3 regions of the Clostridium sp. AN503 genome follow, and region 1 is predicted to be linked to each of the others. Evidence: predicted binding sites of a transcription regulator. Region 1 holds the regulator's gene; each other region holds the start of a gene.

Region 1 (10,605 bases):
CCGCTGTATCACAAGGTGGCAGAGATGGTATTTGAAGGCTACCGGCAGGGCAGCGTAAATCCGGCGGGAATCCTGAATCATTTTATCAATGATGACGAACAATACAAAGAGGTGGCGGCTCTATTTAATGCCAACCTAAAAGAGTCTTTGAACAACGAGGAGCAGCAGAAGGCGTTTTCAGAGACCATATACCGGGTGAGAAAAAACAGCCTCGATGAGGCGAGCAGGAATGCGACAGATATTGGGGAGCTGCAGCGGATTATCAGAGAGCAGGCAGCGTTAAAGACGATCCAGATTACTATCGATTAGTGAATGGCACGGGGAAAGGGCGGATAGAGATGGAAGAACGCACTCAGACGTTTGATGAGAAACTGGTATTGCTGCTGGAGGAAGCGAAGAAGAAAAAGAATGTCCTGGAAAACCGGGAGATTCTTGACTTTTTCCGCGGGGAGATCTTAGACCCGGACAAACTGGACCGGATCTATGATTACCTGGACAACAATAACGTGGATGTACTGCGCGTCGGCGAGGACGATGAGATCGATCCGGATCTGTTCATCGAGGAAGAGCTGGACGAGGAGGAAGAGATCGATGTGGAGAAGATCGATCTGTCGGTGCCTGAGGGCGTCGGTGTGGAAGATCCGGTCCGCATGTATTTAAAGGAGATCGGCAAGATCCCGCTTTTGTCTACCGAGGATGAGATCGAGCTGGCAAAGAAGATGGAGCTGGGGGATGGGGAGGCCAAGAAGCGGCTGGCGGAGGCAAATCTCCGTCTGGTGGTCAGCATTGCCAAGCGCTATGTGGGCAGAGGAATGCAGTTCTTAGACCTGATCCAGGAGGGCAACTTGGGTCTTATCAAGGCGGTGGAGAAGTTTGATTACCGCAAGGGCTATAAGTTTTCCACTTACGCAACCTGGTGGATACGGCAGGCAATCACCCGGGCGATCGCTGACCAGGCGCGGACGATCCGTATCCCGGTCCATATGGTGGAGACTATCAACCGGCTGATCCGGACCTCCAGGCAGCTTGTGCAGGAGCTGGGGCGGGAGCCTACCACCGAGGAGATCGCGGCGCGCATGGACATTCCACCGGAACGGGTGCGTGAGATCCGCAAGATCTCCCAGGACCCGGTGTCTCTTGAGACGCCGATCGGCGAGGAGGAGGACAGCCATCTGGGAGATTTCATCCAGGACGACAATGTGGCTGTGCCTGCGGACCAGGCCACCTTTACTCTTCTGCATGAACAGCTGATGGAGACGCTGGAGACGCTGACCGAGAGGGAGCAGAAGGTGTTGAAGCTGCGGTTTGGGCTGGATGACGGCAGGCCGCGGACACTGGAGGAGGTCGGAAAAGAATTCCACGTGACCAGGGAGCGCATCCGGCAGATCGAGGCGAAGGCGCTGCGGAAGCTGCGCCATCCCAGCCGGAGCAGAAAGCTGAAGGATTATCTGGACTAAGGCGCAGGCCATAGCAGAGCAGTTAGATTATAGGGATTAAGGTAAGGAGTTTAGCATACGAATGAAGTTATCGAGACGACTGGAAACGATCGCTGCCATGGTGCCGTCATGCGGCTGCGTGGCAGATGTGGGGACAGACCACGGGTTTGTGCCGATCCGTCTGCTGGAGCTTTTAAAGGCGGAGCGGGCGATCGCCATGGATGTGCGCAGAGGGCCGTTAAAGCGCGCGGAGGAGCATATCAGCCAGTTTGGGCTGGGAGACCGGATTGAGACGCGGCTCTCCGACGGGCTTTTAGGGCTGGAGCCGGGCGAGGCGGACGTGGTTGTCATAGCCGGCATGGGGGGAGAGCTGATGCTGCGTATCCTGCGTGACGGAGAACATGTCCGGGATACGGTCGGCTGTTTTATCTTATCTCCCCAGTCTGAGTTATCCCTGTTCCGACATGGGCTGGAGGAGCTGGGCCTTGCCATTATGGAAGAGACCATGGTTGAGGAGGACGGCAAATATTACACGGTGATGGCTGTGAAGCCGGGGACCATGCACTATGAAGAAGAATACCGCTACCGGTACGGGGACTGTCTGATCCGGCAGGGTTCCGCCGTGCTTTCCGAGTTTTTAGATCGGGAGAAGACGCAGTACCAGGCCATTCTGGCGCAGCTTGCCGGGCAGTCCGGGGAGGGCGCAAAGGCCCGTTATCTGGAGCTTGAGAAAGAATTACATGAGATTGAGGAGGCTTGCCATGCAATGCAGGGAACTGATAGGACGGCTGGATGAGCTGGCACCGCGGGCGTATGCCTGCGAGTGGGACAATCCCGGTTTTCTTGCCGGAAGGGAAGAAAAAGAGATTAAAAAGATCCTGGTGGCGCTGGACGCCACGGACGAGGTGGTGGAACAGGCCATCCGGGAAGGCGCGGATATGCTCCTTACCCATCATCCGTTGATCTTTAAACCGTTAAAACAGGTAAATGACCAGAATTTTATCAGCCGGCGCATCGTAGAATTAATACAGGCGGATATCTGTTATTTTGCGATGCACACGAATTTCGATATCGCGCCGGGCTGTATGGCAGATCTGGCGGCTGAAAAGCTGGGCCTGATACCGGAGGAGCCGCTGGAGGTGACCGGAGAGGCAGACGGCGCAGCCATCGGAGTGGGGAAGATCGGCAGCCTAAAGGAGCCTGTGAGCGTGGAAGCTTTGGGACGGAGGGTGAAGGAGCTGTTCGGTCTTCCATTTGTGACGGTGTACGGCACAGAACAGGTGACCGGCCCGGTCAGCCGCGTGGCAGTCTCTCCCGGCGCGGGCGGCAGCATGATCCGGTATGGGATAGAGAAGAAGGCCCAGGTGCTTGTGACCGGGGATATCGGACATCACGACGGCATTGATGCGGCTGCAAACCATATGGCGGTGATCGATGCGGGGCACTACGGGCTGGAGCATATCTTTATACCGTTTATGGCGGACTATTTAAAACAGATGCTGCCGGGCGGGGTTGAGATTGTGACGGCGCTTCCGGCATTTCCGGCGAAGGTCATCTGCTGATAGGCAGGAAGGTTCAAATTCTGAGAACAGGAGGAATTTATGATTCGTTTGACAGTAGAAGGGGAAGTCAGGGAATACGAGGAGGGGACGCTCTTAAAGGATGTGGCGTCAGAGTTCCAGGAGAAGTTTCCCTATGACATCCTGCTTGCAACGGTGAACGGCAAGCTTCAGGAGCTGCACAAGAAGGTGAAAGAGGGGACGCAGGTGCATTTCCTCACGGCTAAGGACAAACCGGGGATGCAGACCTACAAGCGCAGTGCGATCCTGGTGATGCTGAAAGCGTTTTATGAGGTGATCGGAGCGGAGAATCTGACCAAGGTCTCCGTGGATTTCTCCATTGGGAACGGTCTGTTTGTGGAGCCGGTGGGCGAGTTTACGCTGAACCAGGATCTGGTGGACCGGATCAAGGCGCAGATGAACTCCTACGTGGAAGCCTGCATTCCGATCATGAAGCGCAATGTGAACACGGACGAGGCGGTGGAGCTGTTCCACAAGCACCGGATGTACGACAAGGAGCGGCTGTTCAAATACCGTCGGGTCTCCAGGGTGAACATCTACAGCATCGGCGGCTTTGAGGACTACTATTACGGCTACATGGTGCAGAATACCGGCTATATCAAATACTACGATCTGCTCCTGTATCATGACGGCATGATGCTGATGCTTCCCAAGGAAGCGGATCCGTCCCATGTACCGGAGTTTCAGCCCAGGGAAAAGCTTTATACGGTGCTTAAGGAGGCGGAGAGCTGGGGGCGGACGCTCCAGATCCCCAACGTAGGCGCCCTCAATGACCAGATCAGCCACGGCAGGATGAACGAGCTGATCCTGATCCAGGAAGCCCTGATGGAAAAGAAGATGGGCGATATCGCGGAGATGATCGCATCCATGACCGAGAAAAAGATCGTGATGATCGCCGGTCCGTCGTCCTCCGGGAAGACCACCTTTTCCCACCGGCTGTCCATCCAGCTTAGGGCCAAGGGGCTGGTGCCCCATCCGATCGCGGTGGACAATTACTTTGTGAACCGTGTGGACAGTCCGAGAGACGAGCACGGCAACTACAACTATGAGGTACTGGAATGCCTGGACGTAAAGCTGTTCAATGAAAACATGACGGATCTGCTTGCAGGAAAGACGGTTGAAATGCCCACCTACAATTTTGTCACCGGAGAACGGGAATACCGTGGGGATTTCCTGACCCTGGGTCGTGAAGATATCCTGGTCATCGAAGGCATCCACTGCCTGAATGAAAGGCTGTCCTACAGCCTTCCCAAGGAGAGCAAGTTCAAGATCTATATCAGTGCGCTGACTCAGTTAAACATCGACGAGCACAACCGCATTCCCACCACCGACGGCCGCCTGATCCGCCGTCTGGTCCGCGATTCCAGGACCCGCGGCGCCTCCGCCCAGGACACGATCCGTATGTGGCCGTCCGTGCGCAGAGGCGAGGAGGAAAACATCTTCCCCTACCAGGAAGAAGCCGACGTCATGTTCAACTCTGCACTGGTCTATGAGCTGGCAGTGCTTAAACAGTACGCCGAACCAATCCTCTTTGGCGTCCCCCGTGACAGCGCCGAGTATATAGAGGCCAAACGCCTGCTGAAATTCATGGATTATTTCCTGGGCGTCAGCAGCGAGGACATCCCCAAAAACTCCGTTTTACGTGAGTTCATCGGCGGAAGCTGTTTCAAAGTCTAAAATAATGTCAACGTCAGTACCGTCAAGCCAGCGCCAATACCGCCGCCACTACCATTTTTTTGCAGCGGCAGAGAACACGTTGGCGAGGAAGGGCTGGGCTGGAGGAATGCTTACGGAGGCGTTGAAGCCCATCGGTACTTAGGCGCTGTATTTCAAGCGCCTTACGTACCGTTATGCGCTTCACCGAGCGAGAGCGCCCTCCGTAAGCATTCCTCCAGCCCAGCCCTTCCCTATCCAAAAACGTAAACATTGACACCCCCCAAAAACAATGGTAAAATAAAAAAGCTTGAGTAAGACAGATGGTCGCTGCCGCATGGCCGAAAGGCGGCGGGAGAGGAAAGTCCGGGCTTCACAGGGCAGGGTGCCAGATAACGTCTGGCGGAGGCGACTCCAGGGACAGTGCAACAGAAATATACCGCCGGTCTCAGGCCGGTAAGGGTGGAAGGGCAGTGTAAGAGACTACCGCCCGTCTGGTAACAGGCGGGGCACATGTAAACCCCATCCGAAGCAAAACCGAACAGAAAGCATAAGGCGGCCCGTCTGCTTTCGGGTAGGTTGCTTGAGCCAGGTGGCGACATCTGGCCTAGATAGATGACCATCCAACGACATAACCCGGCTTACCGTCTTGCTCACAACATGATTATGAGGGCTCTCCGCTTTGGCGGAGGGCTGTTTTTCCATATAAAGGCCTGTTGATACAGGCAGGGACAGAGAAGACAGGGACATACATATAGAGATATGCAGGCAGGAAGGATTGAGTGCCCGTGAAAAAATACAGGATATTTCCGCTTGTCCTGGCAGCGGTGATGGCAGTGCCGGCATTGCCGGTGATACCGGGGGCAGGACAGGCATTTGCCATGTCGGCGCCGGGCAGCGGGGGAGCCAACTGGCATTACAGCGACAGGGACCACCATTGGTATTATTATGACGAGGATCAGACTCCGCATACGGGCTGGCTCAAATATGAGGGCGAATGGTACTGGTTTGACCCGTCCGGCTGGATGGCAGATGGCGGGAGCCGGGGCATCGACGGGGTGACGTACCATTTTTATGCAAACGGGCATATGACGTGGAACCAGTATATCGGACTGAAATACTACGATGCGGATGGACAGCCGGATGAATCGCATGACATCCGTGTGATCGGTTCGGAAAATCCCACATCAGAGGATAAGGACCTGATCACGGATTATCTCTACGAGGTGCCCAGGTCCTGGATTGCCCAGTTTGTAAAGGACGGCTGGCAGTTCATGTTTTACAAGAAAAAGAAATATTTTGCGGCGCCCAGTACAGATATGGGGGTCTATTACGTTTATCACAGCGTGGACACCCATTACAAAAAGGCGAAGTTTACGGACGCAGATTCTATCCTGCAGGCGTTCGGCGAGTACGTGGGATATGCCGCGGGCTGCTATCAGGAGGGGGATGTGCGGATGCAGGAACTGTGGAATGATTACAATGCGCTGCACAGCCTGCTGGAGATACCGGATTACTATTCCAATGACAGCCAGTTCTACTTCGGAAAGCTGTTTGCGGCGTATCTGGATGGGGAGACGAAGGAGGATATGCTGCGCAATGCTCCCAGAGCCTGCGAGGTGCTTGAGGAGATCCTGCACATGAAGGACGACGAGGAGACCAGGGCCAGGCTGAAAGCAAAACGGGAAGCGGAGCGGAAGGAGGCTGCGGAGCGGGCGGCCAGGATCGCGGCGGAAGAAGGCTACGGGCCTGGTGTGAAAAGGCCGGAGGAAAGTACAGAAGCGGCAGAATAGATCAAAAGAGTCATAGAAAAGAAGAGCCGGCAGTTATTCCGCCAGCTCCTCCCACTGTTCATAGAGTTCTTCCAGCTTTGTCTGGATGGACTCTTTTTCATTGTTAAGTTCTAAAAGCTTATCCACATCCGTGTAGATCTCCTCCAGGGTTAAAAGCCCGTCAATCTCTGCATCGCGGGTTTCAAGGCGGTGGATCTCGTCCTCTGTTTTCTTTAGATCGTTCTGGCGTTTGCGGATGCGCGCCTGCTCCTCCTTCTGGGCTTTCCAGTCCTGCTTGACTTCAGATACGGCTTCTCCATTGCTGGAGGAAGAAACTCCGGAAGCCATAACAGAGTCGCCGGAATCAGCAGCCGGGGTCACGTAGAGGCTTGTCATCAGTTCTTTTTTCTCTAAGTAATAGTCGTAATTCCCGATATAATTAAGCAGCGTCCGACCAGTCAGCTCCAGGATCCGGGTGGCAGTCTGATTGATGAAATACCGGTCATGGGACACGTACAGAACTGTGCCGGTATAATTCTGCAGCGCATCCTCCAAGATCTCCTTGGAGGTAATATCTAAATGGTTGGTCGGCTCGTCCAGGATCAAGAAGTTCGCCTCCGAGAGCATCAGCTTTGCGAGGGAAACACGTCCCCGCTCCCCGCCGCTTAAATCGGAGATTCGCTTAAACACATCGTCGCCCGTAAATAAAAATGCGGCAAGGATATTGCGCACCTGGGTGTTGGTCAGGTTAGGGTAGGCGTCCTGGACCTCCTCAAACACAGTCTTTTCCATGTGGAGCACATGGTGCTCCTGGTCGTAGTAACCGACATGGACCTTGGAACCGAGGGTGATGGTCCCGGTATCGGCGGGCAGCATCCCGTTGATCAGCTTTAAAATGGTGGTCTTCCCGGTACCATTGTTGCCGATGATGGCAACCCGCTCGCCTCGTTTCACATCCATATCGATGTGGTCAAACAGCTTCTGGCTGCCAAAGGCCTTGCTTAAATCCCGGATGGTCAGCACGTCGTTGCCGCTGGTGATATTGGGCTCCAAAGCGATATGCATCTCATCATTGACTTCCACGGGCTTTTCAAGGACCTCGATCTTGGCAAGCATCTTTTCCCGGCTCTCCGCGCGTTTAATGGACTTTTCCCGGTTGAAGGATTTGAGCTTGGTGATCACTTCCTCCTGATGCCTGATCTCCTGCTGCTGGTTTAAATAGGCTTTCATCTGGGCGGCGCGGACCATGGCTTTTTTCTCGCTGTAGGCGGTGTAGTTGCCCTGGTAGACGGCGCTGCGGCCCTGTTCCAGCTCCACGATCTTTGTGACCACGCGGTTTAAGAAATACCGGTCATGGGCGACGATCACGACAGCCCCGTTGTAGTTTAAGAGATAGGTCTCAAGCCATGCGATGGATTCCATATCCAGATGGTTGGTCGGCTCGTCGAGAAGGATCACATCCGGGCGGGAGAGCAGGAGCCGGCCTAAGGATACGCGGGTCTTCTGGCCTCCCGACAGAGTAGTGACCTTTTTGTCAAATTCGTCCTCGCAAAAGCCCAGACCCTTTAAAACGCCGGTGATCTCACTCTGCCAGGCGTAGCCGTTTTCCAGCTCGAAGGTGTGGTTTAAGCGGCTGTAGGCGGAAAGCATCTGTTCCAGCTCTTCTCCCTGCGCATCCTTCATCTTCAGTTCCAGGCTGCGGATCTGCTGCTCCATCTCGATGATGGGGCGTTTTACTTCCTTAAGCTCCTCGTAGATGCTGCGGGAGCTGTCAAGATCCTGGTGCTGTGCCAGATAACCCAGGGTTTTTCCTTTGGACAGGACCACTTCGCCCTGGTCAGCAGCAAGTTCGCCGACGATGATCTTCAGCAGGGTAGATTTGCCGGCGCCGTTGATACCGACGATGGCGGCCTTTTCCTGGTCTTCTATATGGAAGGACACATCGGACAGGATCTGGTCTGTGCCGAATGCCTTGTTTATGTGATTGCACGATAATATCATAGGATATCACTCCGTTTCCTGCAGTATGTTTAAGTACAACTATTATATCTCAAGCTAGTATAATATAGCCTGCACTTTTTTTCAACATTTCTTTTCCCTTGAGTTTTTGCATTTTGCAGCGGAAACTTAAGCTCCTTTCCTTGTATAAATTTACAAACCTGCCGGAAATGTATGAAAACATATTTGACATAAAATTGACGAAAAGGTATAATAAAAGGAAGTTGATTGAATGAGAGGTGAATATCATGGAAGGTAGAGAGATATCTAAGGCGGTCATAACACGGCTTCCGAGATATTACCGTTATCTGGGGGAATTGCTGGAATCGGGGGTGGAGCGGATCTCGTCCAACGAGCTGAGCGTCAGGATGAGAGTGACGGCATCGCAGATCCGGCAGGATTTAAATAATTTCGGCGGCTTTGGCCAGCAGGGATATGGCTATAATGTCAAATATCTTTATACGGAGATCGGGAAGATACTGGGGATCGACCGGCAGCACAACCTGATCATCATCGGGGCCGGGAACCTGGGCCAGGCTATCGCCAATTATGCCAATTTTGAGAAGCGGGGATTTATCATCAAGGGAATGTTTGATATCAATCCCAGACTGATCGGCCTGGTGGTGCGCGGCATAGAGATCCGTGGTGTGGATGATCTGGAGCAGTTTATAAGGGACAACGATGTGCAGATGGCGGCGCTGACGATCCCCAAGACCAAAGCTCCCGAGATTGCCGACCGTCTGGTTGACGCAGGCATCAAAGCGATCTGGAATTTCGCCCATGTGGACTTAACGGTACCGGACGATGTGGTGGTGGAGAACGTACACCTGTCAGAGAGCCTGATGCGCCTGTCTTACCGCGTGTGCAGCATGCAGGACCGGATCGATGAAGAGAAGGAGCAGACAGAGATGAAACCTGCCAGGCAGGAAAAAGACAGTACAAGATCCTGATATATTGGGCATGCAAAAATATTCATAAAAATTCTCCGTGTGAGTTTGTTCACAAAGGAAAATTTTTATGAATATTTTTATAGGGCGGAAAATATCCCCGCTTCCACTTCAAAGGAGGTTTCGAGATCATGAAATACGCAGTAACCGGCAGCCAGATGAAGCAGATTGACAAGGATACCATAGACCGGATCAAAATCCCGTCCCTGGTTCTGATGGAGCGCGCAGCGCTGGCGGTGGCCGATGCAGCAGAGCGTATCCTTTCCCCGTCCTCTGCCCGCGTTCTGTCTGTCTGCGGAACCGGCAACAACGGCGCTGACGGTATTGCGGCAGCGCGTATTCTTAAATGCAGAGGATACGATGTGACGGTTCTTTTAGCAGGCAGCTTAGAGCATGCCTCACACGAGCACAGGGTCCAGCAGCAGATTGCGGAAAACCTGGATGTTCCGATGGTGGAGTACAGTGATTTTGTCCCGGGAAGCTGTGACGTGATCGTGGACGCTTTGTTCGGGATCGGATTGGGCAGGGAGATCGAGGGTGAATACCGAGAGCTTCTTAAGATGCTTGCTGAAAAACGCAGGTCGGGGGAAGCAAAGGTGGTGGCAGTAGATATCCCATCCGGCATCCATGCAGATACCGGTGCCGTTATGGGCGCTGCACTGCCGGCAGATATTACCGTGACTTTTGGATATTTAAAGACAGGCCTGATGCTGTATCCCGGCAGGAGCTATGCGGGGGCGGCAGAGGTGGCCGATATCGGATTTTCCCAGGTGAGCTTAACCTGCGCAGGCTGGGACGGGATGATACTGGAGCCGTCGGACCGGAGCCGGATTCCGGCGCGCCAGGCAGACGGCAATAAGGGAACGTTCGGAAAGCTGCTTGTCATAGCAGGTTCTGTGGGCATGAGCGGTGCCGCTTATTTAAGCGCGCTTGCCGCCTACCGGGCGGGAGCAGGGCTGGTGAAGATCCTGACGGTCCCGGAGAACCGGGCAGTCCTCCAGGCCCAGCTTCCCGAGGCGATCGTAGAGACCTGCGATCCGGAAGCGATCACACCTTACAGCGATGCAGAAGATGGGGAGAGCTTCCGGACGGTCCTGGAAAGCCAGTGCGACTGGGCGGATGCCATTGTCCTGGGGCCGGGCCTGGGCCAGGAAGCTTATGTGGAATACCTGGTGGAGGCTGTGCTTTCCCACGCCTATGTGCCGATCGTGCTGGATGC
Region 2 (10,605 bases), on a different contig from region 1:
ATATAAGGAGAATCAAGATGGCAGAACAAAATACTGGTAAAATCACACAGATCATCGGTGCGGTTATGGACATTAAGTTCTCCCAGGGCAAGATTCCGGAAATCAATGAGGCAATCCGCATACCGCTGGAGACCGGCGGTGAGCTGACTGTCGAGGTTGCTCAGGATCTTGGTGACGATACGGTTAGATGTATCGCCATGGGAAGCACCGATGGTATGAGACGTGGTATGGACGCCATTGCGACCGGGGCGCCGATTACGGTGCCGGTCGGTGAGAATACGCTCGGACGTATCTTTAACGTGCTGGGCGAGCCGATTGATAATAAAGAGAAGCCGCATGTGGAGGAGTATCTTCCGATCCACAGAAAAGCTCCTACTTTCGAGGAACAGTCCACAGAGACTGAGATCCTGGAGACAGGTATCAAGGTCGTCGACCTGCTCTGTCCGTATCAGAAGGGCGGTAAGATCGGTCTGTTCGGCGGCGCCGGCGTAGGAAAGACCGTACTGATCCAGGAGCTGATCCGTAATATCGCAACCGAGCACGGCGGATATTCCGTATTCACCGGCGTAGGCGAGCGTACCCGTGAGGGAAATGACCTTTACTACGAGATGACCGAGTCTGGTGTTATCAATAAGACCACCATGGTATTCGGTCAGATGAATGAGCCGCCGGGAGCACGTATGCGTGTGGGCCTGACAGGGCTTACCATGGCTGAGTATTTCCGTGATAAGGGCGGAAAGGATGTGCTGTTATTCATCGATAACATTTTCCGTTTTACCCAGGCAGGTTCCGAGGTGTCCGCGCTTTTAGGGCGTATGCCTTCCGCAGTAGGCTATCAGCCGACGCTGCAGACGGAGATGGGCGCACTGCAGGAGCGCATCACCTCGACTAAGGACGGTTCCATCACCTCCGTACAGGCGGTTTATGTGCCTGCGGATGACTTGACGGACCCGGCTCCGGCCAATACCTTCGCACATCTGGATGCAACGACCGTACTGAGCCGTTCCATCGTAGAGCTGGGTATCTATCCGGCAGTAGATCCGCTTGAGTCTACATCCCGTATTCTGGACCCGCGTGTGGTTGGCGAGGAGCACTATAAGGTAGCCCGCGGCGTGCAGGAGGTTCTGCAGAAGTATAAGGAATTACAGGATATCATCGCCATGCTGGGCATGGATGAGCTTTCCGAGGAGGATAAGCTGACTGTATCACGCGCAAGAAAGATCCAGAGGTTTTTGTCTCAGCCGTTCTTCGTTGCAGGCCAGTTTACCGGTATGGAAGGCCGCTATGTACCGCTTAGCGAGACCATTCAGGGCTTCAAGGAGATTCTGGAAGGAAAGCATGATGACGTTCCGGAGCAGTATTTCCTTAATGCCGGTAATATCGACGACGTTCTTGCCCGTGTGAAATAGGGGGTACGTCTATGGCTGATGGAATGAAATTGCATGTGATCACTCCGGAGGAGCGGTTTTATGATGGGGAAGTATCCATGGTAGAGCTGACCACGACGGAGGGGAATATCGGTATCTATCCGAACCATATCCCGCTGACTGCCGTAGTAGCGCCGGGGGTGCTGAAGATCCACGAGGGCAGCGAAGTGAAGGAAGCTGCACTGATGTCAGGATTTATCACCATCCTGCCGGAGTCTGTGACCATCATGGCTGAAACAGTGGAGTGGCCGGATGAGATTGACTTCAATCGTGCGGAGGAGGCGCGGATCCGTGCAGAACGCAGGCTGGCATCAAAGGATGGCAATCTGGATGTGCTGCGGGCGGAAATGGCGTTAAAACGTGCGCTGGTGCGTTTGGAGCTGAAAGGCTGACAGAGAGAATCGCAGATATGCAGATATGAGATGAAAACCGGGGAGGCGGCGAATGTGGCTGCTTTCCCGGTTTTGTTGTGGAAAATAAACCTGGTATCATTTTATTTATTTAGAAAACCTTTTATTAAATTGGGAAAGATTTATGAAACTCCTCCTATATGGTACAATATGGACACATTGTTACAAGATTAACATTTGTGAAATTTGCAGACAAGAGGAGGAGAGGTATGAGATTAAGAAAGATTACGGCGGCGGTCATGGCGGCGAGCCTGGTATTGGCAGGGTGTTCCGCGAAGACTGCAGAGACGGCTCCGGCAACCGCGGCTGAGACCACAAAAGCGGCGGAGACAACGGCGGCGGAGACGACCGCGGAGGAAAAAGAGACTGAGAAAGCCAGTGGGGCTAAAGCGGGCGAATATCAGGCGGATGTGGTGGTCATCGGAGCAGGCGGCGCGGGCATGTCGGCAGCCCTGCGGGCAGGAGAAGCAGGGGCCAGCGTCATCATTCTGGAGAAGATGAATTACGCGGGCGGCAATACGACCCGGTCCGAAGGCGGTATGAATGCCGCGGCCACTGTTTTCCAGAAGGAAAAAGGGATTGAGGATACGGTGGAGGCAATGGTGAAGGATACCATGACCGGCGGAAAAGAGATCAACAACCCGGAGCTGGTACAGTACCTGGCGGAAAACAGTTCAGATACCATTGACTGGCTCACTTCCATCGGCATGGACTTAAGTGATGTGGCCCAGGGCGCAGGCGCGACAAATCCGCGTATGCACAGGTCGGCGGACGGCTCCAAGATCGGCGGAGTTTTGGTACCCATACTGATGGAAAATCTTGAGAAGCAGAATATCCGTATCCTGTATTCCACTAAAGCCACGGAGCTGATCAAGGATGGGGATGCAGTGACCGGCGTGGCTGCAGAGACTGCGGACGGCAGCAAGCTGACCTTTAAGGCAAATGCCGTGGTTGTTGCAACCGGCGGTTTTGGCGCCAATGAGGATCTCTATGTAAAATACCGTCCTGACTTAAAGGGCTTTTCCACAACCAATCACCCGGGAGCGACCGGTGATGGTATTGTCCTGGCGGAGGCAGTAGGCGCGGACACGGTTGATATGGACAAGATCCAGACCAATCCTACGGTCTGAGGTAAATACCCAGATTGTTATTTCTGAGTCTGTTCGCGGTAAAGGGGCGATCTTTGTTAACCAGTCCGGCGAGCGTTTTACTTCAGAGATGCAGACCAGGGACGTGCTTTCTACAGCGATCTTGGAGCAGTCTGAGAAATTCGCATATCTGGTATTCGACCAGAGAGTCATGGACAGCATGGCAGCCCTTCAGGAGAACTACGAAAAAGGTATCATTGTCAAGGGCGCCGACATAGCAGGCCTGGCCGACGAACTGGAGATCGACGCGGCGGTCCTGGCAGAGACGATCGATACCTGGAATAAGGCAGTGGCCCAGAAGAAGGATGATCTATATGGCCGTGATACCGGTATGGATGAGGATCTTTCCAAGGCGCCTTACTATGCGGTGAAGGTCTCTCCGGCAGTTCACTACACCATGGGCGGAATCAAGATCGATACACAGACGCAGGTGATCGGCACCGACGGCAATGTGATCCCGGGGCTGTTCGCGGCAGGCGAGGTGACCGGAGGCGTGCACGGCGCGAACCGTTTGGGCGGCAACGCGGTGGCGGATATCATGGTATTTGGCAATCAGGCGGGCGTTGAGGCCGCAAAATATGCTCTGGCCCAGGGAAGCCTTGAGGCAGTGCTGCCTGAGGCTGAGGAGGCTGCGGCTCCGACAGCGGCAGGCAATTACAAGGACGGGACCTACGAGGCCACGGCAACCGGAAATAACGGCGATATCAAGCTTGCAGTGGAAGTAAAGAACGGCAATATTGCCGCAGTCAACATCCTGGAGCAGGTAGAGACCCCGGCTATCTTCGGCGGCGTAGAGCGGGATCTGATTCCGCAGATCATCAAGACCCAGGGCGTGGAGGTGGATGCCATAGCGGGAGCTACGGTTTCCAGTAAAGCAGTGCTTACAGCGGTTGAGGAAGCTTTAAAAGCAGCTAAATAGAGACGCAAAATAAAGCGTAGTGATTGCAGCGATAAAACCTGCTGCAGCAATATAAAACAGGTTAGGGCGGTAAAAAGAAGATGAAGGGGCTGTCGGTAAATAGATAGCCCCTTCATCTTCTTTCGCGCAGAGTGCGCATCCCAAGTGGAGCCTTTTATTGTATAGGGAACGAAGTTTCCTGTATAATGAAAAAAAGCGCCCCGCCAAAAAGCGGGACGCCCTATAACCTTCTTTTGTAAGAAACCTTCCTATGCTGCTGCCTCAGTCTCTTCTTCCACTTCCTCTATTGTCTCGCCATTGCAGTATTTCACTGCACTGTCGCTGGCAATCTTGCCGAATACAACGATATCGCATACTGCGTTGCCGCCGATTCTGTTCGCACCGTGGATTCCGCCCGTCACCTCGCCTGCTGCGAATAAGCCCGGAATCACGTTGCCTTCTTTGTCGATAACCTCTGCAGAGGTATCAATCTTCACACCGCCCATCGTATGATGGATGCCTGGTGCAATCTTGATGGCATAGTACGGAGCCGTGGTCAGATCATTGTCCATAGCGGTATTTCTGCCAAACTCGGTATCATCCTTCGCTGCAACCATTGCGTTCCAGTTATCCAGAGTCTCCTTTAAGGTCGCCGGGTCGAGCTCAATCTTTTCTGCCAGCTCCTCAATCGTATCCGCCTCCACGGTAATCTCTGCCGTGACATACTTCTCAATTGCCTTCAAGCCATCGCGCAGCTTCTGGTCAAAGATAATGTATGCGTACTGGCCTTCCTGCTCAAGCTCTGCCGCAGATACCACATCACGAGTCTCCATCTCATTGATGAAACGCCTGCCCTCGCTGTTGACCAGAATCGCGCCGTTTCCGCGCACACTCTCGGTAATCATAATGCTGGTTGTCTGCTCCACGGTCGGATGAAGCTGAATCTGCTCGATATCAACCAGATCCGCGCCAACTGCCTCTGCCATCACAATACCGTCGCCGGTTGCTCCCGGTGCGTTTGTCGTAACAGTTCCCTTGAGGTCAGGACGGTACTGGGTATACATATCCTCATTGGCGCCGAAACCTCCGGTCGCCAGGATAACAGCCTCTGCCTGAATCGTATAATTTGCAGTTTCACCCTCTGCCTTTACACCGGCTGCCTTGCCGTCTTCCATGATAATCTCAGTAGCTTTGGTGTTGTACATAACGTTGATCCCAAGCTCGTCCATCTTCTTGGTAAACGCATTAACCAGATATTCTCCAACGCCGGAACCATCTTCCGGGGCATGGATTCGTGCATTGGTTGCACCGCCGGAGAAGCCTACCTTAGGAAGGGGAGCTCCGATGGAATCCAGCCAGTCGATACTTGCCGCAGACTGATCTGCCATCTCGGTAACCAAATCAATATTGTTGACCTGCTTGCCGCCCTTCATCGTATCCTCAACGAACTGTTCTACAGAATCCTCAATCCCCTGCTCTGCCTGATAGTGAGTCTCAGCCGCATTCATACCGCCGGTCGCCTTCGTGGTGTTGCCGCCTGCATACGGCATCTTCTCCAGAAGGATAACCTTTTTGCCCTCCTGGGTCGCGTTGATGGCCGCCGTCATACCTGCGCCGCCTGCGCCGATGATAACAATATCGCACTCCAGCGTTTCATCTGTCTTTGCTGCCGCGGCTCCCGTATCCTTTCTGTTCGCATCCAGCACGCTAATATCTGCGCCTGCCGCTGTCAAAGCCTCGGTTACTGCTGCAATAACAGCATCGCTGGATACTGTAGCGCCTGTGATGGCATCCACATTCGGCGTCTGTGCTGCCACAATCTTGGCTCCCAGCTCCTCCACTGCAACACTTCCCAAGCCTGCTGTCTCGGAATCGCCGACAATCTCCACCGCAGTGATCTCATCTGCAGTTACCGTCACCTTTACGTTAATATCTCCGCCAAATCCCTTTGCTGCTGCCTCATAGGTTCCCGGGGTAAACATACCTGCTTTTGCCGCTGTCTCTGCTGCAGTGGTTTCTGCCGCGGTCGTCGTATCTGTCGTGCTGCTTCCGCAGGCTGCCAATGACAGCACCATCGCGGACACAAGAACTGCAGATACCAGTTTCCTGGTTGTTTTCTTCATAAATTCCCTCCCTGAATCTTACTTCGATTTTCTCTGATGAGAATGATTTTATTATACTTTATGGTTATTTTTTTGTCAATTCAAAGCCTTCCCAGTTTCCTGTCCGGAACATCCCTCCCGTCCGGCACCCTGAAATGATAAAGATGCCACTCCGACAGCCCTAAATTGTATGTCGACAAGACGGGGGAGGCTGTTGTATACTGGTGATATGATTATTCGGATGATGGCAAGTCTATTCAGATGACATGGGCCGACGTGGGCCGGAAAAGGAAGTGTCTGTATGAAACGATGGAAATTAAAGCTTGCCCAAAAGATATCCCTTATGGTGGTGGCGCTTATCATCGCCGCGGTGGTGGTGTCCACCTGGATCTCGGGCAACTGGTACATAGAGCGGATGATGGACCATATCCGGCAGAATACGCTGAATGCCGTGGTGATCACGGCCAAATCGCCGATCATCATTGAGGGATTGATCGAGAAACGTCAGGACGGTTCTATCCAGAAGTTCGTCCAGGATACCCAGGAAGCGTTGGAGCAGATCGATATCATGGTAGTGGCGGACAAGGACGGAGTGCGCTACGGCCATACAAAAAATGACCGGATCGGGAAATTGTTTTCCGCGGAGGATCATGACCGGGCAATCTACAAGGGGGAAACCTATGTCTCCATAGGCCCGGGAACTTTGGGCGATTCCCTGCGGGCATTCACGCCGGTCATATCGGATGACGGGGAGATCCTGGGTTTTGTCATGGCGGGGACGCTTCTGGACTCGATCGCGGAAGCGCGGCGCACGATCACATTTATGATGGTGGGATTTATCCTGCTTGGAAGCGCGGTGGGCATCGGCGGAGCTGTTTTTCTGTCCTATTATATTAAAAAGAGCCTGCTTTCCTATGAACCGGAGGATATTTCCCGGCTGTATCTGGAGAATCAGGGGATCCTGGCAACCATTCACGAGGGGGTTATCGCCATTGACAAGGACAGTAAGATCACGTTGATCAATGAAGCCGCAAAGCAGTATCTCCGTTTGAATGATGCCTGCAGAGGGGAAGCGGTGCAGGAGATTTTTCCGCTGTCCAGGCTGCCGGAGGTGGTGCAGACAGGGGAGGCCCAGCTGGATGTCCAGTATGCGTTGGGGGACCGGATCGTTATATCGAACAATATTCCGATCGCCGATTCCGGCGGACAGATCATAGGCGGCGTTTCCTCCTTCCGGGATCAGACGGAGATGAACAAGCTGGCGGAGGAGATCACAGGGGTGAACAAGATCGTTGACTCCCTGCGGGCCACCACCCACGAGTTCAAGAACAAGCTGCATGTGATCCTGGGGCTGATCGAGACCAGACAGCTGGACCGGGCAAAGTCCTACATTGGTGAGACCAATGAGGAGCTGCAGGCGACGGTCAGCACGGTGCTCAATCACATCCTGGATCCAACCCTTTCTGCTCTGTGCATCGGCAAAAGCCAGAGATGCCATGAACTGAAGATAAAATGGATTTTAAACGAGGACACTTATTTCACCAATGAATATGACTTTGATGTGAACTCTCTTGTGGTGATCGTGGGCAATCTGATCGACAACGGGGCGGAGCATTTGGAGCAGTGCGGGAAGGAAGAAAAGGAGCTGGAGCTGTACATCAATGATGAGCAGGATGCGCTGGTGATCTGGGTCCGGGACAGCGGACAGGGGATAGCGGATCCGTCCAGGATCTTTGAAAAAGGCTATACGACCAAGCAGGGCAGCCGTGGATATGGTCTCTATCTTGTGAAGGAGCAGGTGGATAAATACCAGGGGCAGATCTCGGTGGAGACGAAACCGGGTGTCGGAAGCCGCTTTTACGTGACACTTAAAAAGGAGAACAGGTGAGATGATACGTGTATTGATTGTTGAGGACGACCCGATGGTAGCGCAGATAAACAGTGATTATATCCGGCGGGTCCCTCATTTTCAGGTGGCGGGTATTGTGCAAAACGGTAAGGAGGCGATCGCTTATCTGGAGAAAGATCACACGATCAATCTGATCATTTTGGATATCTATATGCCAAAGATGACCGGGATCGAGGCGTTGGAGGAGCTGCGCAGATGCAGCCATGATGTGGATGTGATCTTTGTGACGGCGGCAAAGGAGAAAAAGATGATCCAGCGCGGCCTGCAATTGGGGGCGGTGGATTATCTGATCAAACCGTTTACCTTTGACCGGATCCGGCTTGCGCTGGAAAAATACCGGCAGCGGTACGCCCTGTTCCAGAAGGGCAGTGACGTAAGCCAGGAACAATTGGATGCCTTGTTTAAAGTGTCGGCAGACTCGGCGCTTCCCAAAGGGATCCATGCCATAACCCTGGAGAGGATCAAAGATGCTGTGCAGGATGCAGAAGGAGAACAGCTTGACTTGCACGGGATGGCGGATACACTGTCCCTGTCCCTTGTCACGCTGCGCTTCTATCTGGATTATCTGGTCAGCATGGGGGAACTGCTTAAGCAGACCAGATACGGTTCCGTAGGGCGTCCTACCTATGTATATATTAAAAAAGCATAGTGGTACAGAACACTTGAGCTTTCGCAGAAGATGATTTTTGGCTGCGAAAACTCAAGTGTTTTGCATATTGACAGTCCAATATGTTTGTGATAATCTGGGTATACGATTCTCGCAGCAATTCTTGCAGCGAAAGTCACAGGGGATAATTCTTCCCGTTTTCCGAATGCGGATAAAAGAGAAATGATGGGCGGTGGTGTTTTATGATTGTCTCGATGTAAATGCGTAACGAAAGAGATAATATTCTTGCGGTAGATTCAAAAGTTATATATAATAAAAAGGAGAACATGTATGGATAATACAAATGCACCGATTATGAAACCATTGTCAGAATTAACTCTGTTGGACCGCTTTTTATTTGCCTGTGCGATGGAGGATAGAGGGATCATGCAGCTTATCCTTCAGATGATCCTGCAGAAGGATATCAAGCTTCTGGATCAGGCACAGACAGAAAAGGAACTGCGCACGGCGCCATGGCTCCGGTCCATCCGTTTGGATGTGATTACCATGGACGAGGCAGGCTTTTATAACACGGAAGTTCAAAAAAGGAATACGGGCAATCTGCGCCGGAGAAGCAGGTTTTACCAGGCGCTGATCGACAGTTCGCTGCTGCCCCCAGGTGAGATCGATTTTAATTGTATGCCGGAGGCAACTCTGATCACCATTGCACCGTTCGACCTCTTTGGGGAAGGAAAGTATTGCTACACGTTCCAGATGAGATGTGATGAATCAAGACAGCTTTCTTTAGATGACGGGGCGCGCCGGATTTTTTTGAACACAAGGGGGACCAACCCGGAAGATGTGGGAGAAGAGCTTGTTGAGCTTTTGCAATATTTTGAAAAGACGACAGCGGAGGTTGCTGTCCAATGTAAGAGCGAACGTGTGAGAGAACTTCATGAGCAGGTCTGCAGAATTAAGTCCAGCGAGGAGATTGGAGTGAGATATATGCAGGAATGGGAAGAGAAAGCATACTGGAAGGCAGAAGCCAGAGCAGAAGGCCGCGAGGAAGGTCGTGCAGAAGGCCGCGAGGAGGGCAAGGCTGAAGCTCTGGAGCAGGGGATCAGGGCATTGATAGAAACCTGTGGAGAGTTGGGGCTTACGCGCAATGACACCTTATCGAAGGTAATGACAAAGTTTTCTTTGGAGGAAGATGCTGCGGAGGCATATTTTGTGAAATACTGGAAAGATTAAGCGGTGATTAGTCTGCGCTGGTAGGAAAGGAAGTCAGCTTGCTATGGTAAACAGAGACAGACAGTTTGCCGCAGCCGGAGGCGTGCTGCTGGCTGCGGCGCTGGCACTTCAGCTTTGCGCCCGCCAGGTTAACGGATTTGCGACCTGGTACGCGCATCATATCTATCCGGCGCTGGTGGGGACAATAGGGCGTTTTTATGGGATTTTTCCATTCTCAGTGGTGGAAATATTCCTATATGCATTGATTGTGGGGACGGTTGTGTATTTTGCCAGGAATATCCGGCAGCCGAAGAAGCTTGCCAGCCGGACCGTGCTTTTGGTGGGCTGCCTGCTTTTTCTCTATACTGCAAACTGCGGGGTCAATTATTATGCGGCTGCATTTTCAGACTATGCGGGGATTGAGGCGGGCGCTTATACAAAGGAGGAACTGACGGAGCTCTGTACATTTCTTGTTGAAAAAGTGAATGAGAATGTGACGGAGGCCCATTACAGGGAGAACCGAAGGGAATGGAAACAGGCGGGGCTGGCAGCCATGGCACAGGCCGCAGAGGAATTTCCGTGTCTGTCAGGTTTTTATCCGCAGCCAAAGGAGGTGGCGTGCTCTTATATCCTGTCGGTACAGCAGCTTTGTGGTATCTATGTGCCGTTTACGATTGAAGCGAATTTTAATGGAGATATGCCGGACTATAATATTCCGCATACAATCTGTCATGAACTTTCTCATTTGAAGGGATTTATGCGGGAGGATGAAGCAAACTTTATCGGTTATCTGGCATGTATTGCTTCGGATGACCAGGCGTTCCGCTACAGCGGTTATCTGACTGGCTGGGTTTATGCGGGGAATGCGCTGGCCGGAGTGGACCCGGAAGCTTAC
Region 3 (10,605 bases), 1.7 Mb from region 1:
ATGAGATCCGGCTGCCGACAGAGTGTTTTCCGTCCAGAAACATCCTGCGCACCACCGGAAGCTTGGTCAGGAGTGTGGCGATAAGCACCAGCAGCCCGATGTTGAGCAGCAGGCTGAAAAACATGGTATTGGGCATAGGGGTGTCCTCCCATTTGGTATGTAATGTATGATCCTAGAGGTATTATACCAAATTCACCATGAAAAGGGAAATGTAAGATATCGAAGATTAAACAGAGATTGTAAATGCAATCACTTGAAAAATTTTGCGACCTATGGTAAGATGTTTTAGTGTTTAAAATATTGGGCTATCGCCAAGCGGTAAGGCACAGGACTTTGACTCCTGCATCTCGTTGGTTCGAATCCAACTAGCCCAGCTGTAAAACAGTATGTAAATCCCTGTTTAAAGAGTCCCCCTCAGTGAAAGACCTTTGCTATGGCCTGTACTGAGGGGATTTTCTTATTACAGATGCAGGAGGATTGTTTCATCATTCATACCGGTATTTCCACCGGTTCAAACATATCGCTCAAAGTTTCCAGAGAGGGGATAAAACGGTCTTTCTTCGCAGCCAGTGACAAACGTCACCGTGATCCATGACGCATGACATCTGTTTTCCACCTCTGATTCCTGATATAATGTGGATAACAAAGAAGCCGACATTTAAGCTGGTTGATAAGATGACCGGAATTCAGGGGGAAGAAACATGGATAAAAAAATATTGCTGGTCCATCCGGAAGTATCCCGGAACAAATATAATTTTAACGGGATTTTGGAAAATGAGCCGTTGGAGCTGGAGTATATCAGCGCGGTCTTAAAGCAGGCGGGCTATTTTCCGGAGATATTCGACGTGCCCAGGGAGGAGATAACCCTGGAGGAAAAACTGCGGCAGTACCGGCCGGATGTGTTCTACATCTGCGGCAGGATCAAGCAGGAAGCGTTTATGAAAGAGTATATCCGTCTGGCAAAAAGACTGAACCCGCAGGTTGTCACGATCGTGGGCGGGCTTCATGTGCAGAAGAACCAGGAGCGGTTTTATATGCCTGAGACGGATTTCATCCTGACCACCTTTGATGTTCTCCAGATCCCAGGGATCATAGAGGGGAAGGATCTGGGCGAGATTCCAGGCCTTTGTCACAGGGAAAACGGACAGTGGCAATGCAGCCCGGCACAGCCCTTTGATATCCGCCGTCTGCCCTGGCCGGACCGCAGCTATTATTACGCGCATCCGGATCACTACAATTATTTTGAGCTCCCTCACTGCGCCCAGGTGAGGACCGCTTACTCCTGTGCCTTTCGCTGCAAGTTCTGCTACCGGAACGTGCTCAACTGCGGCACGTATACGGCGCGGGATATTGAAGATGTGGTGGAGGAGATCGCCTCCATAGACAGTGAAGGGATCTATATCATTGATGATGATTTTCTGCTGGATGCGAGGCGGATCCGCCGTTTTATCGACCTGGTCAGAGAAAGGGGCATCCATAAAAAGTACGTCTGTATGGGGCGGGTGGACTTTATCTTGAAGAACCGTGACCTGATCCGCGACTTTGCCGCGATCGGCCTGGTGTACCTGGTCGTGGGCCTGGAGGCCGTGGAGGATACCTACTTAAAGCAGTACAACAAGCGGACAAAGATTTCCTGGAATGCGGAGTGCGTGCGATTTACCAATGAGCTGGGGATCAAGATATTCGGCATGTTCATCGTGGACCTGGATTTCGAAAAGAGGGATTTTGACCGGCTGTATACCTGGATCGCCGCGCAGGGCGTGAAAAATGTGGCTATCTCCATCTTCACGCCGGTGCCGGGAACGGAGATCTACAGCGACTATGCGGATAAGCTGATCACGGAGGACCCGGGACACTGGGACTATATGCATCTGGTGTGCAGGCCGGAGAAATTGTCCGTGAGGAAATATTATTTTTATTACTATGTGCTGCTGATCCGATTGTTTTTGCTGGCCAGGAGACAAGGCGTGTATGATATGGTAGACTATAAGTCATACATCCTGTCCTTTCTTAAAAATATGGTCAGGGGAAAGGGGAGCCGATGACAGAGCAAAAAATAGCGGACAGACGGCAGGAAACCAGTATCTATATCTGTTTTATGGCTACTATGACCACGATCGCCAAGATCAGCCGCCGTATTTCCGGCTGCGACTATACTCACATTTCCATTTCATTGGACGAGAAGCTGGAGGACTTTGTGAGCTTTTCCAGGAGAAGCACCAATACGCCCTTAGATGCGGGGATCGTATGGGAGCGGCGGGGGGATTATGTGCAGCCGGGGCAGAACTTTTACCGGACAAGGATCTACCGGATACCGGTCAGCCAGGGCGCTCTGGATCGGATCAAAGAGCTGATCCAGGACTATGAACACGACCCGGAATATATGTTTAATATCTTCAGTATGGTGACCATGACGGTATTTCACGGGTTTTCTATCTATAAAACGGAAAATTGTATGTCTTTTGTGGGAAGGATAATAGAGATGACCGGCGCTGTGCAGCTTACCAGGCCCAGTTATAAATATCTGCCGGAGGAGCTTATGAGGCTTCTTGCCGGATATGAGTATTTTGACGGGATGATGCCGGCTGACAGCGCGGATAAAAACCACAGGGAACGTGAGATCGGTTTCTGGCAGAAATCCATATTAAATGCCAGAATCCTTCTGACACTTTTATATCGTATGGTCTTTAAGGCCGGGAAAGGCAGCGGGAAAAACGATGGAAAAGAAGATCACAATCGCAGCGGATATTAATGGGGATATTCCGGGATGTCTGGCGGATGAATACGGGATCGTCATCCTGCCCCAGTATTACAGATTTGATATGGATGAAATGGTGTACGGTGATGAACGGAGATTAAGCGCCTCCGAGTTTTTTGCACGGATGTCAGGAGGGGAGCGCGCCTTTTCCATGGGCTGCAACCCGCAGCGGGTCAGAGAACTCTTAGAACCGCGGCTGGCAGCCGGGGAAGAGCTTATCTGTATCATGTTTTCTTCTGCGCTCAGCGGCAGCTATAACACGGTCTCCATGGTGGCGGACCAGCTCCGGGAGGAATACCCGGAGAGCCGGATCCAGGTGATCGACACCCGAAACGCCTCCTTTGGACAGGGGATCCTGGCCTGCCGTGCAGCAAAGCGGTGTCTGGAGGGAGGTTCTTTTGAGGAGATCGTCCAGGCGGTGGAGCAGGAGATCCCCCTTGTGAATCTCTGGTTTGCGGTCAATGACCTAAAATACTTGGTCTGGGGCGGCAGGCTTGGAGGTGTGAGCGCCTGCCTCGGGACGGTCCTTGATATCAAGCCGGTCCTGACAGTCAATGAGGCCGGGCAGATCGTGGCAAGGAATAAGGTGCGCACTTTGAAGCGGGCGGTCACTTTTATGATGGAGCTTTTAAAGGAAAAGCAGGGCGGGTACCCGGAAGTGGGAATCGTCCATTCAGGGTGTGAGGCGCTGGCGGGCGAGCTGCGGGAGCGGCTCCTGCGGGAAAAACTGAAAGGTGTGGAGGAGATCATCGTTTCAGAGATCAACCCAACGATCGGCGCTCACATTGGGCCGGATGCGGTGGGAGTGGTATTTTTGAAAAAACAGTAAAATAAAAGCTGTGCAGATGTCTGCAACAGCTTTTATTATGACCTCACCGGGAATCGAACCCGGGTTTACGCCGTGAGAGGGCGTCGTCTTGACCGCTTGACCATGAGGCCGAAATCGAGGCGACAAGATTCGAACTTGCGACCTCTGCGTCCCGAACGCAGCGCTCTACCAAACTGAGCCACGCCTCGAAAGCGAACTACTGTATATTAGCATTCTTTTTGAAAAAAAGCAAGAGAAATTTGAAAAAAAATGTAAAAAAATTTTAAAAGGGAGGATTGACAATCCTCCCGGGCATCATTAGAATGGTTGGAATAAGGACTGGAAAGTACAGCTGCGGTTCTCCGCAGTCTGTCAGGGGAGAGAGAAATGGCGGGAATGGGAACGTTGATCAATGTGGGCGGTATTCTGGCAGGAGGGCTGGGAGGCCTTTTGTTTGGCAAGGCTCTGAAAAAACGGTATCAGGATACGTTAATGATGGCTTGTGGGGTCTGTGTCATGTTTCTTGGCATCGGCGGTACTATGCAGGAGATGCTGAAGATCAGCCAGGGGAAACTGACCACGGAAGGGACCATGATGCTGATCGGGAGTTATGCGGTGGGAGCGCTGATCGGCGAGTGGATGAACATAGAACTGAAGATGGAACAGTTCGGAGAATGGCTGAAGATCAAGACAAGCAACAGTGGGGACGGGGCTTTTGTGGATGCCTTTGTCACGGCATCCCTGACCGTGTGTATCGGAGCCATGGCGGTGGTGGGCGCAATCCAGGACGGTATCTATGGCGACAGTTCCATTCTGGCTGCAAAGACGGTGCTGGATCTGCTGATCATCATGGTGATGACAGCTTCTTTAGGGAAGGGCTGTATGTTTTCAGCCATTCCGGTCGCTCTTTTTCAGGGTGGGATCACGGCGCTCTCTACAGTCATTGAGCCGTTTATGACAGAGCAGGCTTTGTCCAATCTGTCTTTAACCGGTTCTATTCTGATATTCTGTGTGGGGCTTAATCTGATCTGGGGAAAGAAAGTGAAGGTTGCCAATATGCTCCCCTGCATTGTGGTGGCGGTTTTGTGGGCGCTGCTGCCGGTCTGACCTGCCGCAGCAGCGCTTCCTTTATCGCACATACAGACAGCATGCTAGAACAGGCGCAGCAGTTTTCCGTTTAATGCCGGTATATCTTCTTCCTGATGGGTAGACACCATCAGGAGTTTGCCGGCGGTTTTTTCTTTTATATAAGCGATCACCGTGCTCTTGGTATCCTCGTCAAGCCCGGTGAACGGCTCATCCATGAGGATTCCACAGGATGGGGCGAGGAGTGCCCGCAGAATCGCTACGCGGCGTTTCATGCCGCCGCTCAAGGTGGCAGCAGGGCGGAGTATGGCTTCTTCCGGCAGAAGAAGGCACAGTTCCCGGTAGACAGCTTCCCGGTCCATGGTATTTCTGACGCCCAGCAGTACATTGTCCAAAGGCGAGAAGCTGTCACAGAGACGGTTTTCCTGAAATACCGCCACTAGAGGCAGACCGGTGCGGTGCTGTCTGATTCCTTTGATATTTAACTTCGGATAAAAGCTGTCTCCATCGTGGGATACAAGCCGGAAACTTCCCCCGCTTGCAGGCTCCAGTCCCAACAGGACCCGGAACAGGGTTGTCTTGCCGCAGCCGGAAGGACCCATCAGGCAGTAGGTCTGCCCGGATTCCAGGGTAAAGTTCAAATCTTTGAAAATGTCCAGATCCCCGTAGGTTTTGGACAGATGGTCTGTGACCAGTCGGAAAGGTTCCATACAGTTCTCCTAAAATACTCCGTTTACAGTTCTCAAAAATACTTCCCCATGCTTCTGTTGAGCTTTTCAATCTGTCCCAGTCCCAGAAGAAGCAGCTTCTCAAACAGCGAGCTGACCAGGATGATAACGATCGTCCAGGCGAACAGGTCAGCGGTAGCCAGATAGATCTTCGCCATGTAAAGATTTTCACCGATCGTATGGGCGGGGACGCCGATGACTTCGGCGGCGATGCCGGATTTCCAGCTCATGCCCAGGGCGACCCGGCAGCTGCTGGTCAGATAAGGCATCAGAGCAGGCAGATAGATAAACCGGATGCGCTGCAGCAGTCCGACAGAAAATATATCTGCCATCTCCAGGAGCAACGGGTCCGTGCTCTGCAGCCCGGAGACTGTGCTCACATAGATCATCGGAAAAACAACCAGGAAAGAGATAAATACGGAAAGGTTCCTGGAACCGATCCAGATAAGGGCCAGGATGACAAATGAGGCCACGGGGATGGATTTGACCAGGGAAATGACCGGAGCCAGCAGTTCATCCAGGAACCGGAACCGGAATGCCAGGCTCCCGGCCAGCAGCCCCGATAAAAATGCGGTGATGAAGCCAAACATGATCTTTCCGAAAGACCATCCGACCGCCTTCCAGAAATCCCCGGTGGGCAGCAGTACAAGAAAGGAGCGGACCACGTCTGCCGGACCCGCAAGAAGGATGTCGTTTCTGACTGTAAGGCTGGCACTCTGCCAGACTCCAATCCAGAAGAGGACGATTAAAAATCTGCGTACGGGTATCCGGTGTTTCATGGCTGCTCCTTATTCTTTCAGTAGTTTGCCTGTTTGTATACATGTTTCTATAGAGCTGGCTGCTGTGTCCGGCAGCGGCAGTTTTTGTGGTACTTATGGGATAAAGTAGAATCCGTCCTCAGGCAGCTTGCCGCCTACAGACTTGGGGTCCTGGTCGGACAGTACCTTGAGATAGCCGCTCAGCGCCGTCTTCATCTCTTCTCCGGTTATACAGGTGATATTGCAGTAGGGAAGCGCTTTTTTTGCGATCGGGGCTTTTTCAATGATGCCGGCGGCAGCGATCAGCTCAGAGGCCTCGTCCGGGTTTTCGTTGGCAAATGCGGCGGATTCCTTGTGCTCTGCAAGGAACAGAGTGACTGCATCCGGGTATTCTTCAAGAAATGCGTTGCGCACGATTGTCACGCCGGTGACTAACTGGCTGCCGCCATTGCCCTGCACAGCCTGCCATTCTTTTGTTAAATCCAGCACGATCTTTAAGTTCTCGTTCTGCGCGCAGGCGGCAGTGACAAACGGCTGCGGGAGCAGGCCGATCGCGTCCGCCTGGTCCTTTAAGACAGCGGCGACCTCTGCGGCTTCGGACTTATACTCCAGGGTCACATCGGAATCGCTGAGTCCGTTCTCGGTGAGCAGGTAGCGGATCACATAGTCGGGCGTAGTACCTTTCCCAGTCAGATAGAGGGTCTTGCCTTTTAAATCGGCAATGGACTTGATAGAATCGTCAGATGCTACGATATCCAGCACGCCCAGGGTATTGATATCGATGACGGAGATCCCGCCCTCGGTCTTGTTATAGAGTACGCTGGCAACATTGGCAGGCACCAGAGCGATATCCAGATCACCGTTTACCACCTTGCCCAGCAGCTCGTCCGCCGCAGTTACCATGGTGAATTCATAATCGCAGAGGGCTTCTCCCTTTTCCTGCTTGTCCATCAGCTGTACCAGTCCCATGGAGGTCGGTCCCTTCAGGGAGCCTGTGCGGACGGTAACATCCGGCGCTTTTGGAAGTTCGGCCTGTGCGGAAGCTGCCTTGCTTTCGGACTCCGCGCCTGCGGGCTTGCTGGAATCGGCGCTCTCATTTGCCGTTGTGGCCTCAGCTGTGTTAGCAGCCGTAGTTTCAGCTGTCTTTGCAGCTGTGTCAGCAGTAGTCCCTGCCGCCGTTGTGGCCTCAGCCGGTTTGTTGCCGGAACAGCCGCCAAGGGCTGCAGCCATGGATAATGCCATCAAGATCGGTAATGCTTTTTTCATAATCTTATCCTCTCTTTCTGTCCGTGTACAATCTTCATCCAGATGAGAATCAGGAGTTACTTTCTTCAGGACAGCCTTGCCCTGAATCGTTATCGTATTCATTCTGTCTTCTCCATCAGGACCCACCGGAGTGCGGCGGGGCTTTTGGGTAAGCACGAACAAGAACATTATAACATCGGAAAAGAATGATGTACACCATAAAAAACACGCTTTTTGACAAAAAACTAATTGATAATAATATGTCAATATGAGATAATAAATCTAACTATGGCGAGAATAACGTATTTATTGGAGGGATAAGTCATGAGAGTAACTATCTGTATCGGAAGCGCATGTCATTTAAAGGGTTCAAGAGAGATCATCCAGCAGATGCAGGAGCTGGTAAAAGCGAACGGCGTATCAGACAAGGTTGACTTAAACGGCGCATTCTGCACCGGCAACTGTGTCAACGGGGTCTGCGTGACCGTAGACGGGACCCTGCATTCCCTGAAACCGGAAGACACCAAAGAATTCTTTGAGAAGGAAATCCTCGGGAGGCTGTAATATGGCGATAATTGACTTTAAGGCAACCAAGTGCCGGCACTGCTACAAATGCGTGCGCAACTGTGAAGTCAAGGCCATCATGGTAAAGGACGGACGGGCGGAGATCATGCCGGACAACTGTATCCTGTGCGGCCGCTGCCTGCAGATCTGTCCCCAGTCAGCCAAGACTCTCATCAGCGATCTGGGCCTGGTAAAAGGGATGCTGGCCCGCGGCGAAAAGGTGGTGGTATCCATAGCCCCGTCCTACATGGGCTTGTTAAAATACCATACCATCGGCCAGGTGCGCGCGGCCCTTATGCGTCTTGGCTTCGCCGATGTGCGTGAGACCTCAGAAGGCGCGGCCCTGGTGACGGAAGAGTATGCGCAGTTATTGGAGGCAGGCCAGATGGAGAATATCATCACCACCTGCTGTCCCAGCGTCAACGACCTGATCGAAAAATACTATCCCCAGCTGATCCCGTGGCTGGCCCCGGTGGTGTCGCCGATGGTAGCCCACGGGATGATGATCAAAAAGCAGATGGGCGATGTGAAGGTAGTATTCCTTGGCCCCTGCATTGCCAAGAAAAGGGAGGCGCAGGATGTGCGCCACGAAGGCTACATAGACGCAGTCCTTAACTTCAACGACATCAACCTCTGGCTTCAGGAGGAGGACATCGTCATAGAGGACTGCGAGGATATGCCGTTTGTCCACATGGACCCGCGGGTGAACCGCCTCTACCCTGTGACCAACGGCGTGGTGAATTCCGTCCTTGCCACGGAGAAACAGGTGGATCATTACCGCAAGTTCTACGTGCACGGAGAGAAGAACTGTATGGATCTGTGCCGCAGCATGATACGGGGTGAGATCACCGGCTGCTTTATTGAGATGAATATGTGCTCCGGCGGCTGCATCAAGGGGCCGACCGTCAACGACGAGACCATATCCCGGTTCAAGGTGAAGCTGGATATGGAAGAGACGATCCAGAGGGACCCGGTCCCGAAGACCGAGACTGGCCCGGTTTTAGAGGCCATATCCTTAAAAAAGATATTCCTGGACCGTTCCCCGAAGGACCCTGTCCCCACAGAGAGCCAGGTCCAGCAGATCCTGGCCATGACAGGCAAGCTGCGTCCGGACGACGAGCTAAACTGCGGCGCCTGCGGCTATCCGACCTGCCGGGAGAAGGCGATCGCCGTTTTCCAGAAGAAGGCGGAGCTCAACATGTGTATCCCGTTCATGTACGAGAAGTCCGAGTCCTTCGCCAATCTGGTGATGGAGACCTCGCCCAACGTGGTGCTGATCGTGGATGAGAACATGAAGATCATGGAGTACTCGGCCGTGGGCGAGAAGTATTTTGGCAAGACCCGGGCGGAGGCACTTCAGATGTACTTATATGAGTTCATCGATCCGGTGGATTTCCAGTGGGTATTCGACACTCATCAGAACATTCACGGTAAGAAGGTGAGCTATCCGGATCTAAACCTGGACACCCTTCAGAACATTGTATACATAGAGAAAGAAAATGTAGTGCTCGCCACCTTCATCGATATTACGAAGGAAGAAGAACAGGCGCGGGTGGACTATGAGAAGAAGCTGGATACCATCGACCTGGCGCAGAAGGTCATCCACAAGCAGATGATGGTTGCTCAGGAGATCGCGGGCCTTTTGGGAGAGACGACGGCGGAGACCAAGACTACCCTGACCACCTTATGCCGGACACTGCTTGAGGACGGCAGCGATAACGGAGGTAGATAGATGGGAGTTACCGTAGACGTTGCTTACAAGAGCCTGAATAAATTTTCGGAGGTCCTCTGCGGCGACAAGGTAGAGATCCTGCAGACCAGGGACTCCAACATCATGATCCTTGCGGACGGCATGGGAAGCGGTGTAAAGGCCAATATCCTGGCAACCCTGACTTCCAAGATCCTGGGGACCATGTTCTTAAACGGCGCCACTCTGGAGGAGTGCGTGGAGACGATCGTGCAGACCCTGCCGATCTGCCAGGTGCGGCAGGTGGCCTATGCGACCTTCAGCATCCTTCAGGTCTTTCACAATGGGGAAGCCTATCTGGTGGAGTTCGACAATCCGAGCTGCATTTTTATCCGCGGCGGGAAGCTGATGCCCATCCCCCAGAACATCCGGGAGGTGGAAGGCAAGAAGATCAATGAATACCGTTTCAAGGTACAAAAAGGGGACGCCCTGATCCTGATGAGCGACGGCACGATCCATGCCGGCGTGGGGCAGCTCTTAAACTTTGGCTGGCTGTGGGAGGACATAGCACAGTATGCGGTGAAGCAGTATGCCCTGACCATCTCAGCCATGCGTCTGGCGACGGCGATCTGCCACGCCTGCGACGAACTGTACCAGTACCGTCCGGGAGATGACACCACGGTGGCCTGTATGCGCATTATCAACGCCAAGCCGGTGCACCTGATGACGGGCCCGGCCCGGGATCAGGCAGATGATGAGAAGATGGTGCGGGATTTCATGGGCGGGGATGAGACCACCAAGCGCATCGTGTGCGGCGGTACCAGCGCCACCATCGTATCCCGGGTGCTGAAACGGCCTTTGGACGTATCCATGGATTATGTGGATCCGGATATCCCGCCGATCGCCTATATGAAGGGGATCGAGCTGGTGACAGAAGGCGTGCTCACCCTAAACCGGGTGATCCAGCTATT

The links. The regulator Rex, encoded in region 1, represses fermentation and respiration genes when NADH is low (regulators of the CRP and FNR family bind a similar motif). The targets are predictions, from matches to a motif close to ATTGTTAANNNNTTAACAAT.
Region 2: a site for Rex is predicted at 6,067-6,086, ahead of AB1I67_RS06915 (flavocytochrome c). Genes of this name have one in related genera too.
Region 3: a site for Rex is predicted at 7,632-7,651, ahead of AB1I67_RS21455 ((2Fe-2S) ferredoxin domain-containing protein). Genes of this name have one in related genera too.

Annotation. Positions count from the first base shown of each region.
Region 1 is NZ_JBFDTP010000002.1:1,333,284-1,343,888, forward strand. It holds gene dnaG (DNA primase) at 1-309, shown strand, start outside; gene rpoD (RNA polymerase sigma factor RpoD) at 339-1,457, shown strand; gene AB1I67_RS13430 (class I SAM-dependent methyltransferase) at 1,519-2,232, shown strand; gene AB1I67_RS13435 (Nif3-like dinuclear metal center hexameric protein) at 2,198-2,998, shown strand; gene AB1I67_RS13440 (nucleoside kinase) at 3,038-4,693, shown strand; RNA gene rnpB (RNase P RNA component class A) at 4,981-5,329, shown strand; gene AB1I67_RS13450 (hypothetical protein) at 5,458-6,462, shown strand; gene abc-f (ribosomal protection-like ABC-F family protein) at 6,496-8,442, opposite strand; gene AB1I67_RS13460 (redox-sensing transcriptional repressor Rex) at 8,688-9,389, shown strand; gene AB1I67_RS13465 (NAD(P)H-hydrate dehydratase) at 9,518-10,605, shown strand, end outside.
Region 2 is NZ_JBFDTP010000001.1:1,516,497-1,527,101, forward strand. It holds gene atpD (F0F1 ATP synthase subunit beta) at 18-1,409, shown strand; gene atpC (ATP synthase F1 subunit epsilon) at 1,421-1,819, shown strand; gene AB1I67_RS06905 (FAD-dependent oxidoreductase) at 2,047-2,967, shown strand; gene AB1I67_RS06910 (FAD-binding protein) at 2,930-3,904, shown strand; gene AB1I67_RS06915 (flavocytochrome c) at 4,153-6,006, opposite strand; gene AB1I67_RS06920 (sensor histidine kinase) at 6,287-7,873, shown strand; gene AB1I67_RS06925 (response regulator) at 7,875-8,543, shown strand; gene AB1I67_RS06930 (Rpn family recombination-promoting nuclease/putative transposase) at 8,832-9,731, shown strand; gene AB1I67_RS06935 (DUF3810 domain-containing protein) at 9,775-10,605, shown strand, end outside.
Region 3 is NZ_JBFDTP010000002.1:3,041,801-3,052,405, reverse strand. It holds gene AB1I67_RS21510 (LytS/YhcK type 5TM receptor domain-containing protein) at 1-136, opposite strand, end outside; tRNA gene AB1I67_RS21505 (tRNA-Gln) at 302-374, shown strand; gene AB1I67_RS21500 (radical SAM protein) at 702-2,045, shown strand; gene AB1I67_RS21495 (hypothetical protein) at 2,042-2,752, shown strand; gene AB1I67_RS21490 (DegV family protein) at 2,718-3,587, shown strand; tRNA gene AB1I67_RS21485 (tRNA-Glu) at 3,626-3,697, opposite strand; tRNA gene AB1I67_RS21480 (tRNA-Pro) at 3,702-3,775, opposite strand; gene AB1I67_RS21475 (DUF554 domain-containing protein) at 3,954-4,673, shown strand; gene AB1I67_RS21470 (ATP-binding cassette domain-containing protein) at 4,718-5,362, opposite strand; gene AB1I67_RS21465 (ABC transporter permease subunit) at 5,395-6,159, opposite strand; gene AB1I67_RS21460 (ABC transporter substrate-binding protein) at 6,253-7,404, opposite strand; gene AB1I67_RS21455 ((2Fe-2S) ferredoxin domain-containing protein) at 7,708-7,947, shown strand; gene AB1I67_RS21450 ([Fe-Fe] hydrogenase large subunit C-terminal domain-containing protein) at 7,949-9,679, shown strand; gene AB1I67_RS21445 (SpoIIE family protein phosphatase) at 9,680-10,605, shown strand, end outside.